One region of the Paenibacillus sp. GYB004 genome, then DNA from elsewhere that is predicted to be linked to it. Evidence: riboswitches for the same ligand, from Rfam matches in the RefSeq annotation. Region 1 holds a riboswitch; each other region holds the start of a gene.

Region 1 (4,140 bases):
CGGCGAGAAACGCTTGCTCCGCCTTTTTGTTCGCGTTGCTGATAAAATAATAAATCGTGTTCGCCTGGAACCCGACGTCCGGCTTATCGGCGAAAGTCGGGGCCGCCACCAGATCCCAGTTGAGGTCCTTGTCGTTTTCGAATCGTCCATAGCCGGACATCGGGGCTACGACCATTGCGATGTTTTTGTTTTTGTAGAACGAGTCCAGCTCGGCGTCCCCGTTAAAGGCTCCCTCCGGCTTATTGTCGATGATGTCATAGATCCCTTTGTACGTGCGGAAGAGCTTTTGGAATTCAGCCGTGTTGACGGACGCTTTGTCGCTTTTCGGATCGATAAAAGGCAGGGAGAGTTGATTTTCCGTGATCATATTGCCGGAAAATAGCGACATTCCGCGATAACGGATTCCGTCGACCGTACGTGTCATTTGGGCGGCCAGCTTGGTCGCTTCGTCCCAGGTCATCCCGCTTTTTGGATACGCCACCCCGAATTTATCAAAAATGTCTTTATTGTAAAACAGGACGACCGTGTTCGTATATTTCGGCAAGCCGTACAGAGCACCGTTATCCGAAGCGTTGCGTAACGAATCCAGCGTGGACGGCTCGATGCGCGACAGGTCGTACTTATGCTTTTGGATCAGCTCCGTAAGATCGTATTGAAGCTGGAAAGGGATGACGTTGCTGTTCATTCCGCTGATCGAGGTCAGAATAATGTCCGGCGCGCTTCCGCTCGCCACGAGATCGCTGATCTTGGCCTGTGCTCCGCCGATCACATAGGTCAGTTTGACATTCGGATATTTGGCTTGCACCGGAGCCTCGATGGTCCGCTTGAATTCTTCTTGGGTGACCGAGGGAACTACGGAGTAAATGCTCAGCTCGACCGGTGCGGCCATCACGGAGGAATCGGGCTGCCCGGACGCAGCGGAAGGTTGGCCGGAATCGCCGCCGCCTGCACACGCCGGCAGCAGTGCCAGACACACAGCGGCTGTCATCCATGGAACGGTTCGAATCGAATGGATCATGTTTCGGATCATCGTAAACATTCCCCCTGGTTCTGGATAAGTTAATATCTAGGAAAGCCCTTACCTGCAAGCAACTTTAATTATATGTAAGCGATACCAATAGTAAATGGAGTAAAAAAAGAATACATGGATAATTAGTTATCCGGACTTTTTCTCGAACAGGAATCCATGTTTTTGAATGTATCTCCATAATCAGGGCTTGATCTGCGGGGAGCGAAACGTTTCATATCCGGGGTCCTGGTGTAAATATTGTCATATCACCTCGAAGGAAGCGATCCGGAGATTGCGTCAGCGCGCGCCAGAGATCGGAAGATTACTTCGTCTGAAATCGTTGCCGACGGTACCGGAAGGTCGCTGGGCCGGCGATACCGGCGAATGCTTCGCTTTACAGTCCCGCGAACGAGGAGTATGATACCTAACAAGATAGCAATCCGTAGTCTGTTATCGCTGAATTCTGTTTCATTCAGAAGCGGGGGAACCAACGAAGCTATGGTCCGATGTGCCGGAGCTTCACGGGGTGAATCGTTTTGTTAGATGGACAAAGCGTAGGGCGACTTCAGCGCCCGAATCCGTCAGCTAACCTCGCAAGCGTATTGGAGAGACTGCCGTTAACGCGTTTCTGATCATGGCCGTGACGTCATGTTAGAGCCGCGGGAAGGGTCCTCCTTCCTGCGGCTCTTTTTGTCGTGATTGCGGAGGGGCATCACCGCATTCGGACTCTGATCGGGCGTTCGGACTTGCGTTTATCGTCCGTTTTGAGGGATACCGCTTTCCCTTATATCAATCCGGCATGAAGATGATCTAAATCACGTATTGTTTATGCCGCACCTTGCATAATAAGATACATGTAATGGAAACCGACGCCACAAGTTTAATCATATAGGGAGTCCGGATTCATACAAGCGCGAGGAGGAATTGGAAGTGGCAGTTATGGAAAAAGAGCTGGACAACGTTGCGGCAGCGCGCCAATACGTTCAAGACGTGTATGAGACGGTTATTCGCAGAAACCCGAGTGAAAGCGAATTTCATCAGGCGGTAAAAGAGATCGTGGATTCTCTTGTGCCTGTATTCGCCAAACATCCGAAATATATGAAGGCTGGCATCTTGGAGCGTATCGTCGAGCCGGAACGGGTTATTTCCTTCCGCGTGCCATGGGTGGACGATCAAGGCAAAGTGCAAGTAAACCGCGGCTTCCGCGTTCAGTTCAACAGCGCGATCGGTCCTTACAAAGGCGGCTTGCGGTTCCATCCGTCCGTTAACGCCAGCATTATCAAGTTTCTCGGATTCGAGCAAATCTTCAAAAACTCGCTAACCGGACAGCCGATCGGCGGCGGTAAAGGCGGTTCGGACTTCGATCCGAAAGGCAAATCCGACAATGAAATTATGCGCTTCACGCAAAGCTTCATGACCGAGCTGTACAAATATATCGGTCCCGACGAAGACGTGCCGGCCGGAGATATCGGCGTAGGCGCGAGAGAAATCGGATTTATGTTCGGACAATACAAGCGGATTCGCGGCGGCCATGAAGCGGGCGTCCTGACCGGCAAAAGCATCGCGTACGGCGGCAGCTTGACCCGGACCGAAGCGACAGGCTTCGGCGCCGTCTACTTCGTAGACGAGATGCTGAAGTCGATCGGCGAGAGCTTCGAAGGAAGCACGGTAGTCGTATCGGGCTCCGGCAACGTATCGATCTATGCGATCCAAAAAGCGCAGCAATTCGGCGCCAAAGTCGTAGCTTGCAGTGACTCCAACGGCTATATTTACGATCCGAACGGCATTGATCTGGAGACGGTAAAACGTCTGAAAGAAGTAGAGCGCAAGCGGATCAGCGAGTATGTCATCGACCATCCGCATGCAACCTATCATGAAGGCTGCACGGGAATTTGGACGATTCCATGCGACATCGCGCTTCCGTGTGCAACGCAAAATGAAATCAACGAGCATTCGGCGAAGATCCTCGTCGAAAACGGCGTGAAAGCAATCGGCGAAGGGGCGAACATGCCTTCTACGCTTGAAGCGATCGAAGTGTTCCTGGAGAACAAAGTATTGTTCGGTCCGGCCAAAGCGGCCAATGCTGGCGGCGTAGCCGTATCGGCGCTCGAAATGTCCCAGAACAGCATGCGTTATTCGTGGTCGTTCCATGAAGTCGACGACAAGCTGCACGGCATTATGAAAAACATTTACCGTCAAAGCGTAGCAGCCGCCGAGGAATACGGATGCTCCGGCAATCTCGTAGTAGGCTCCAACATCGCAGGCTTCCTGCGCGTAGCTGACGCTATGATGCTTCAAGGGATCGTATAAGCAATCGCAGTCCCGCTCATCCGCGCCTGCAGGCGTACTTCCGCCTGCGGATGCGGTTCGACACCAAAAAAAAGGAAATGAACGCTTGAAGGCGTATCGTTTCCTTTTTTTGGTTTATCCAATATTAAATTGGCCGATTGTCGCGAAGTAGTTTTTCAGAAAATCGTAAAACAGCTTTTCCGTAGGAGGAAGCTCGCGGTTGTTCGGTGTAATGACGCCGACGCTCCGCGTGACTTGCGGGTCTTCGAGCCGAACCTTGACGGTTGAACGGGGAACGTTATCGTTCAGAGCGATTTCGGGCAGCAACGTGATGCCGAGACCGGCGGCCACGAGTCCTTTGATCGCGTCGATATCGTCGCCTTCGAACGAGATTTTCGGTTCGAACCCCTGAGCGGTACAAGCCCCGATTACGAGATCCCTTAAGACGAAACCGGCGGGAAACAATACGAACATATCGTTGCGCAGCTGACTTAGCTTCAGCGACGACTGCTCGGCCAAAGGGTGGCTCGCCGGCAGCAGCGCGACGAATCGTTCCAGAAACAACGTGTCGCCCTGAATCTGCTTGTCGTGCTTCGGTACCGGACCAATCAGCGACAAGTTCAACGTCCCCTTGATGACGGAATCGATCAATTCCCGGTATGAACCGTGCTGCAGCTGAAAATGAACCTGCGGATAATGATCGCGAAATGCGGATATGACCATTGGAAGCAGATGCGAAGCCAGGCTGCTCGGGAAACCGATCCGTACGGTGCCCCGCTCGGGGTCGAGAAACTCCTGAATTTCCTGCTGCGCTTTCTCGATGACTTGAATCGCCTGTTCCA
Region 2 (4,140 bases), 160 kb from region 1:
TGATAAGCACGGAGCGCCTGAATGACCGCCTCCTTCGTTCCCCTTTCGAAATGATACTCGTACCGCTTCCGGTCCAGCAGCCTCGCATGGCTGTACAGAAACGATCCGGCTTTGTCCACGATGGAATGGTTAGTCATAACTGGATAAGCCTCCTCTGAAAATAGATCTGATTACAGAGGCTGTCGATTCATTGTATAGAAGTGTCAGCAGGCCGTTCCAAGTGAAAAGTTACCTTCTTCTGCTCAAACAGGTTGTCCGGAATCCCTTGATTGAATAAGGATTGTAAGGTAGGGGATTCCAGACAAAACTCGCCAGAAGGTCATCTTTTCCCTTTCCTCTTGGTTGTCCACAATGAATCGACAGCCTCATTACAGCGAGTTACGCTCCGAATCCGGCGTATACCGTTCGTATAATTGCCCGGCCATCTCGCGAATCCCGGCGCGAAGCTCGTCCGGCTCCAGCACATCTGCCTGCATGCCCAATGTAAAGAAAAATCGAACCGCCCAATCCCACTCGGAGGCGGGACAATCGAATTCCACCGTCCACTCGTCATCGGCTATTTGCCTGACGTGCTCTCCGATATGGTAGTCCTGCTCGGCCAGCAGCGCACCGCGGTAGGTCAGCTTGGCGGCGATGCGCACAACAGGTTTGGCCGGCGCATCCTCGTCTTCCACCCTCAGAAGCTGTTCGCTTAACGCCTCATCCGGCTGGTCGATCGCCTCCAGCTCCTCGATCCGGTCGACACGGAAGTTGCGTACTTCCTTATGCAGAGGGGAGAACGCCTCACAGTACCAGAACCCATGCGCCGTATAAATTTTGCGGGGATACAGGCGGAGCCGCCGGTGATGGTTTTCCGACCGGTACAGCACATGAACCCACCGGGATTTGGCCGTATACTCGAGCAAGGCGGACAAGTGGGGCGTTTTCGTTTTGCGGACGGGCACTTCGAGTTCCATCCTGTCGAGCAGCGGCTCGACCTGCTTCAGCGTTTCCTCCGGCAGGACCGACCGGATTTTGTCGAGGACCGTCCATCTGGCCTGGTTAAACGGGGTGTCCGTTATACTCGTCATCGCCCGGAGCGCAAACAAGACGGTCAGCGCCTCCTGGGAATCGAGCTGCAGCGGCGGCAGCCGGAAGCCTTCCATCATCCGGAAGCCTCCGGACGGTCCCGTCATCGAATACAGCGGGATGCCGATCTCCGACAACGACTGCATATCCCGCAAAACGGTCCTTTTCGAAACTTCGAACTTGTCGGCCAGCGACTGGGCCGTCTCCGGTCTTTGCTGCAGGGCGATCAGGATCGCCATCAGCCGGTCTGCTCTCTTCAACGCCTCTCCCCCGTTTCTTACTCCCCCATTATATCCGTATAATGGTGACAGCATGGATGTCACTAATTGTACCCGGCTTTCCGGGAAAATGAGAGTATTTGTTTCAAATTCGCGCAGCCCCGATTTTTTGTTGTTAAAAAAAGGGATATTTTGATAAAAAGGTTGACTTGACGTCCTTCATTCAATACAATAACAGTACGCTTAATTTCCGATTCTCCAATCGGAAAGCGGGGGAACCATTCTTTAGGGGCGAATCGTCCGGTCCGTTCATCGGGACCGCGTAGGGAACCATCTTTCCCGAGTCCGTCAGCTAACCTCGTCAGCAGTAGATGGGGTCATTCTGTATGTTCATTCTGCACACATGACCCTGGATACAGGGTCTTTTTCTATTGGTATAAGACCCTGTCGAGCGTTGTTGGGAGACATTCCCTCTTCGCCCGGGGTCTTTTCTTGTTTACACCCTTGACCTCAATCATCATCTTCTGCTGACCGGAACGGCGAATTACGAATGGATTGGACGATAGTAGCACAGAAGGGAGGAATCGCAAGCACACGGTCCCTAAGATCTGACTAGCATGCCGGGTAGATCGAAAATTAGAAAAACGGGAGGAATGTGCATGGCACAGCCAAAGTACATTACAGATATCGATAAAATTGTAAACATACCGGAGACGGAAAGAAAAAGACTGAAGCAAATTACCGAGAAATTCGTGTTCCGCGTCAACGATTATTATTTGAACCTCATCAATTGGGAAGATCCCCGAGATCCCATCAAAAAACTGGTCATTCCGAACGAAGGCGAGCTCGCCGAATACGGGCGCTGGGACGCCTCCGATGAAGATACGAACTATGTCGTGCCCGGCTGCCAGCACAAGTACCGGACAACGGCTCTCCTGATCGTATCCGAAGTATGCGGCGCTTATTGCCGTTATTGCTTCCGCAAGCGGCTGTTCCGCAACGACGTCAAGGAAGCGATGTCCGACGTCGAGCCCGGCCTCGCATATATCGCCAAACATCCCGAAATCAATAACGTGCTGCTTACGGGCGGCGACAGCCTGATCCTCGCTACCCCAAAACTTCGAATGATCCTGGAGCGGCTGCGGGAGATGGAGCATGTGAAAATTATCCGTCTCGGCTCGAAAATCCCCGTCTTTAATCCGATGCGGATCTACGAGGACGAGGAGCTGCTGGAGACGATTCGTACTTACTCCACGGCCGACAAGCGCATCTATGTCATGGCCCACATCAATCACCCCCGCGAAATAACGCCGGAGGCGAAGCGAGGCTTCCAGGCCTTGCACGAGGCGGGAGCGATCGTCGTCAACCAGACGCCGGTGCTCAAAGGCATCAACGACGATCCGGCCGTACTCGGCGAACTGCTCGACCGGCTGTCGTGGGCAGGCGTCACCCCGTATTATTTCTTTATTAACCGGCCGGTGGCGGGAAACCGCGATTTCGTGCTTTCGCTCGAAGAAGCGTACCGGATCGTGGAGCAGGCGAAAGCCAGAACGTCCGGTCTCGGCAAGCGCGTCCGCTTGTCGATGAGCCATACGTCCGGCAAAATCGAAATACTCGCGGTCGAAGACGGCAAAGCATATTTGAAATATCATCAGTCCCGCGACGATGAATACGGCAAATTTATGGTGCTCGACTGTCCGAAGGACGCCGCCTGGTTCGACGATTTGCCGGGCAACGAGAAGTTTTGGAAGAAGCCTAAGAAGAAAACGAACGAAGTGGTCTCTGTTAACGAGCTGCCCGACATGCCAGTAGCCCGAGTGGCCCGAAGCAGATAAAACGCCAGCAGAAAAGCCGTCCGGCTTGCACAATGACCGGACGGCTTTTGGCTATGTTATTTCAGGCTTCCGAAGCTACAACCGAATCTCGCCGCCGCCCGCCGCCGACTTCACGATCGCATCGGCAATTTCGACCCCGTGAATCGCATCCTCGAACGACACGTAGTCCGGCGCTTCCCCTCTTCCCAAACAGTCGCACAAATAAAGGAGCTGCTCGCGGAGCGAACCGGCCGTCTGCTTGTGGAGCGTCTTGATATGAATATTCGTATCCGGCGTCGTTCGCCCGGTCTCGTTCCACAGCTGCAAGCCGGAGTTGGACGTTTCGAAAGACGCGGTTCCGCCGCTGCCGATCACTTCGATCTGGTCGGCGATCGCGATGCCCGCCCGATCCGGCGTCATCCAGTTGCTGTGCAAAAAGGCGAGAATCCCGTTCTCGAATTCGAGGCACGCCCACAGCACTTCCGGAGTCTCCGATCCGGAGGGCGATCTGCCGTACGCCCGGACGGTCCGGACCCGGCTCTGCGCGTACCAGAGCGCCAGATCGATATCGTGGATCATCAGCTCGTAGACAGTGTGCGTCCGGCTGTAGGTAGCGAATAAATACTGCTCCCGGGCCCGCTTCATATACATGCTGACCGGCCGACCGATCTCCCCGTCCGCGATCGCCCGCCGGATGTCCGCATAACGCGGATCGAACCGCAGCAGATGGCCCGGCATCACGTAGCGCCCCTGCTCCAGCGCGACCCGGTGCATCTCGGCAGCTTCGCTAAGCCGGGTGGACACCGGCTTCTCCACCAGCACGTGCTTGCCGGAGCGAAGCGCCTTCACGACCGGATCGAGATGCAGGTGCTCCGTTGTCACCACGCTGACGAGATCGATATCGTCCCGCTCAAGAAGCTCGCTGTAATCGGTATAACACGACGGTACACCGTACTTGATCTTCGCCACGTCCAGACGATCCGGTCTCGGATCGGCGACGGCCGCCACTTCCGCGTGCGGAAGCGCATGAAACGCCTCGA
Region 3 (4,140 bases), on a different contig from region 1:
GCATGTCGTCATTTACAGAAACGATAACGAGTTTTGTTCATGGCCGTTTAACGCGGGGATGTGGAAAATAGCCGAAGACGACATCCTGGTCGGCTTCATGAACATCAACTGCGACTACTCGGTGCCCGGCAATCTGAAGCACGACCGGGTGGAGACGTACAGCCGAATCGCAGCCGTTCGCACCCGGGATGGAGGTCGCACATGGACCGCCGCAACGGAAATCGCCGATAATTACAGGCTCGGCGAGAAGCTGCTGTACGGCCGCAAGCACGAAATCACCGAGGGCAGCGATTTTGACGATCCTCACGTGCTGCTCGCTTGCTGGAGCACGCCCAATTCCGGCTCCGATCAGGCCCGCGCATGGATCAAATTGTCGCGCGACGGCGGCTTTACGTGGGAAGAAGCCAGTATGCTGCCGGACTGCGGCATTCCCCGCTACCAGGGACGGCCCTCTTATATCGTACGACCCGACGGAGTCATTTTGCTCTTTTTGACCGCAAGACCGAAGACGAACCCTCATGACCGTCCGGTCGTATTCGCCTCATTTGACAACGGCTGTAATTGGAGCCTTGTATCCCTTATGCCCGGCAGCCAGGAATACCGCATCATCTGCCCGTCTCCGGTCCTGATGCCGGACGGTACGATTCTCGTTGCAGTCCGATGCAAACCGGCAATGATCGCCGCCTGGAACGAGCTGTACGCTTCCGACGACGGAGGATTAACGTGGCGATTTATTAACCGCATCAACGACCATGGAGATGTCGTGCACTTGTCGCTTCTCGCTAACGGGTGTTTGTTCGTGGTCTACGGCTACAGGCGTCCGCCGTACGGCATCCGGGCGCGTGTGAGCGAAGACGGGGGTGCGACGTGGGGGCAAGAGCTGATTCTGCGCGATGACGGCGGCAGCCGGGATCTCGGTTACCCGCGCGCCGTCGAGGTGCGTCCGGGCGAAGTGCTGGCCTCCTACTACTTTCATGATGCAGACGGTCCGGGCGGTCACAAGGACGCGACCCGCTATATCGCAGGAACGATACTAAGACCCTGAGCCCGCTATCGGGACTGGAATTTCGCCTTCGGAGGCATCCTCCGTTATACTGGAAGGACTGGGTGGATACCTAAGGAGGCGATTTTCTCATGCAGGAACCTTTGAAACGCTGCGGCTGGGTCACAGACAACCCGCTCTACCGGGATTACCACGACCGGGAATGGGGCGTGCCTGTTCACGAGGATCACGCCCTGTTCGAGCGGCTCGTGCTGGAGGGCGCTCAAGCCGGCCTTAGCTGGTACACGATTCTGCGCAAGCGGGAACAGTACCGCGAAGCGTTCGACCGGTTCGATCCGGTACTAGTCGCCGGATATGACGACCGCAAAATAGAGGAATTGATGAACAACGAAGGCATCGTGCGCAACCGGGCCAAAATTGCATCCGCCGTTCGCAACGCCCGATGCTTCCTTCAGGTTCAGCAGGAGTTCGGCAGCTTCGACGCATATATATGGCAATTTGTCGGAGGACATCCGATCCGCAACCGCTGGGATCGTCTGGAGGATGTGCCCGCCTCCACCCCCATCTCGGAAGCGATGAGCAAAGATTTAAAAAAGCGCGGCTTTACCTTCGTCGGCCCGACGATTTGCTACGCGCTCATGCAGGCAACCGGGATGGTGCAGGACCATGTGACGAGCTGTTTTCGGCACGGCGAAATTGCAACTGGCAAATTTTGAGGCTTTCCCCTTCCGTCCGACATATGTTAGCCTTCTACAAGAAGCCGAAACTTCAAAACTGCGAAGTTTTACCATTCGCGGTTTCCATAAGTGCGGGGGATTATCATCAAGCGGACTTGTCCGCTCCGGGGTGAATCGCGTTTCTACGCGTAGGGTTGTATCCTCAGCCCGAATCCGACAACTAACCTCGTAGGCCGTCAAAAGGAGAGATGCCGTTCGTGAAGTACTTACCCTGGAAGCACGCTTTGCTTGCGGGCAGTTTCGCTTTGTTCGCCCTATCCGGAACCGGATCGTCAGCAACCGCAGGGGGACGTCCCTACGACCCGGCCTTGATGCCGATGCTGGCTCCGTTCGTTTTTCAGACTCATTTATTTGCAGATGGCGGGGCATTATCTCCTTCCGCTTACCCGGCTCAAGGAATCGTAACGGTGTTGGCCTCGGAACCAGCGGCAGCCGAACTCGCAGAGACGGCTCAGCCGGCTGCAGAACAGCAGCTTCCGCAGCCTGAGCCTCAGCTTCAGCCCCAGGCGGCTCCCGCAGCATCTGCTGCAGTTGCCAGCGCACCCGCCAAGCCGAAGGCCGCTTCAGCCGCGTCCGATACAGCGAAGAAAGCGCAACCAAACCAAGCCAAAAAAGCAGCTCCGGCAGCGGCCCAAGCGAAAGCCGCAACCGAAGCGAAAGCTACCGCCAAGCAGCCGTCAACGAACCAGCCGGTCGTCACGGTGGCGGGCAAAGAGATCAAACCTGCCAAAACCATCGCCGCAGTCGCTTCCGCCTATACAGGCAGCGCCGAAGAAAACGGCGGTTATGCCGGACTTGATTATTTCGGCAATACGCTGAAGGTCGGCACCATTGCTGTAGACCCCAAAGTGATTCCGCTCGGAACGACCGTATACGTCACCGGTTATACGTTCGACGGTCTGCCGGCCGGAGGAATGATGGCGGTAGCGTCCGACACAGGCGGCTCGATCAAGGGCAACCGGATCGACATCTTCGTGCCGAGTTCGGGCGAGCAAGCCAAATTGTTCGGTTACCAGAATGTAACGGTGTATGTCGTCGACTAGCAGTCGGCGGCATTATTTGCTTTTGGGCAGCTTCAGCAGTTCGGGAACGGTAACCAGCCCGTAGCCCTGCTCTCTCAGCTTCGCGATGATGCCGGGCAGCGCTTTGACGGTACCGGACAAATCTTGACTGTCTCCTCCGGCCGAATGCTGCAAAACGATCGCTCCAGCCTTCGTATGGCCGAGGATATTGCCTAACACTTGCTGTTCCCCGAGGTTTTTCCAATCGAGCGAATCGACGTTCCAGTTGACGATCACGTATCCTCTATTTTTGGCCCATTGCAGCTCATCTTCATCGATCGCTCCATAAGGAGGACGCACCAGCTTGGGCCGGTAACCGGCGAGCCGGTTCAGCACCTCCTCCGCCTTCTCGATTTCCGAAGCAAATTCGTCCACCGTTAATTTGGTAAACTGCGGATGGCGGTACGAATGGTTGCCGATCGCATGACCTTCCCGTACGATCCGCTTTACGATATCCGGATGCTCCTCCGCCTTTTTGCCCAGCAGGAAGAAGGTCGCCTTCACGCCATTGGCCTTCAATACATCTAGCACTTGCGGCGTAAAGCGTAAATCGGGACCGTCATCGAACGTCAGCGCGATCCGGGGCTCCTTCGCTGCGCCGCTTACCTTGAACCAGTCCGGGTACTTGGCTCTCAGCTCCGAGAGCGACAGCTTCCGTCCGGACGAGCTTTGCTGCGCGCTTACCGCCGGAGCTTTGGGCGGTGCTTTCGGCTTGGCGCTCGGCTTCGGCTTGGCTCGCGTCTCCTGATGCGGGGGAACTGCCGGCGGCTCCTGCTTGATCTCGATCGGCTTCGCCTTGGGCGAAACGGACACCGTATCGGATACCCGCTGCTCCCGCTCGGCCGTTTGCGCCATCAGCTCCGTAAGTTCCTCCGTCCGAACGATGCTGTGCGGAACGTCCGACGCATAGTCCCGCGGGGCCGGTACAGCCGGATTATCTTCTCCCGAACGCCCCGCGTTCCAGCAGCCGGACACCAGCAGACAGCATACCGCGATTGCGGTCATCCGCTTCATAAGGCATTCCCCTTCCGTTTTAACGTTAGTATGAAGGTTCGGGGAACGATTTATGTGCCGGAACGCAGGAGCGGTCTCCTGCAAAATGTGGACGCGTCGGTTACCCGTCTTCCGCTTGACCCGGCCCAGCCAATCCGCTACGCTAGAACCAAACCGTTCTATAAGAAAGCGGGGAATTACGCCATGTCGTCTTCTCGCAACAACCTTCCTGACGGTGGGGTTTATTCGGAACCTCCGCAGCGCCCGATCATCCCCTTGCCGGCCGATACGTTCGAAGACCGTCAAGTCGCCATTTTACATTACAGGCGGATGAACCACTGGCTTG

Evidence for each region. A riboswitch is a leader RNA that binds a small molecule or an ion and turns the genes downstream of it on or off. The one in region 1 is predicted to bind cyclic di-AMP.
Region 2: it holds a riboswitch for cyclic di-AMP, as region 1 does, so the genes downstream of both, PV433_RS24460 (KamA family radical SAM protein) here and gdhA (NADP-specific glutamate dehydrogenase) in region 1, are expected to answer to the same signal.
Region 3: it holds a riboswitch for cyclic di-AMP, as region 1 does, so the genes downstream of both, PV433_RS27555 (3D domain-containing protein) here and gdhA (NADP-specific glutamate dehydrogenase) in region 1, are expected to answer to the same signal.

Annotation. Positions count from the first base shown of each region.
Region 1 covers NZ_JARBDB010000057.1:119,122-123,261, reverse strand. Annotated here, with positions in the region: gene PV433_RS23870 (ABC transporter substrate-binding protein) at 1-1,030, opposite strand, end outside; cyclic di-AMP (ydaO/yuaA leader) riboswitch at 1,454-1,624, shown strand; gene gdhA (NADP-specific glutamate dehydrogenase) at 1,949-3,319, shown strand; gene PV433_RS23860 (LysR family transcriptional regulator) at 3,434-4,140, opposite strand, start outside.
Region 2 covers NZ_JARBDB010000057.1:282,978-287,117, forward strand. Annotated here, with positions in the region: gene PV433_RS24450 (prenyltransferase/squalene oxidase repeat-containing protein) at 1-137, opposite strand, end outside; gene PV433_RS24455 (helix-turn-helix transcriptional regulator) at 369-1,328, opposite strand; cyclic di-AMP (ydaO/yuaA leader) riboswitch at 1,517-1,668, shown strand; gene PV433_RS24460 (KamA family radical SAM protein) at 1,946-3,121, shown strand; gene PV433_RS24465 (Gfo/Idh/MocA family protein) at 3,197-4,140, opposite strand, start outside.
Region 3 covers NZ_JARBDB010000063.1:293-4,432, forward strand. Annotated here, with positions in the region: gene PV433_RS27545 (sialidase family protein) at 1-1,045, shown strand, start outside; gene PV433_RS27550 (DNA-3-methyladenine glycosylase I) at 1,135-1,719, shown strand; cyclic di-AMP (ydaO/yuaA leader) riboswitch at 1,786-1,930, shown strand; gene PV433_RS27555 (3D domain-containing protein) at 1,938-2,783, shown strand; gene PV433_RS27560 (polysaccharide deacetylase family protein) at 2,796-3,815, opposite strand; gene PV433_RS27565 (J-domain-containing protein) at 3,870-4,140, shown strand, end outside.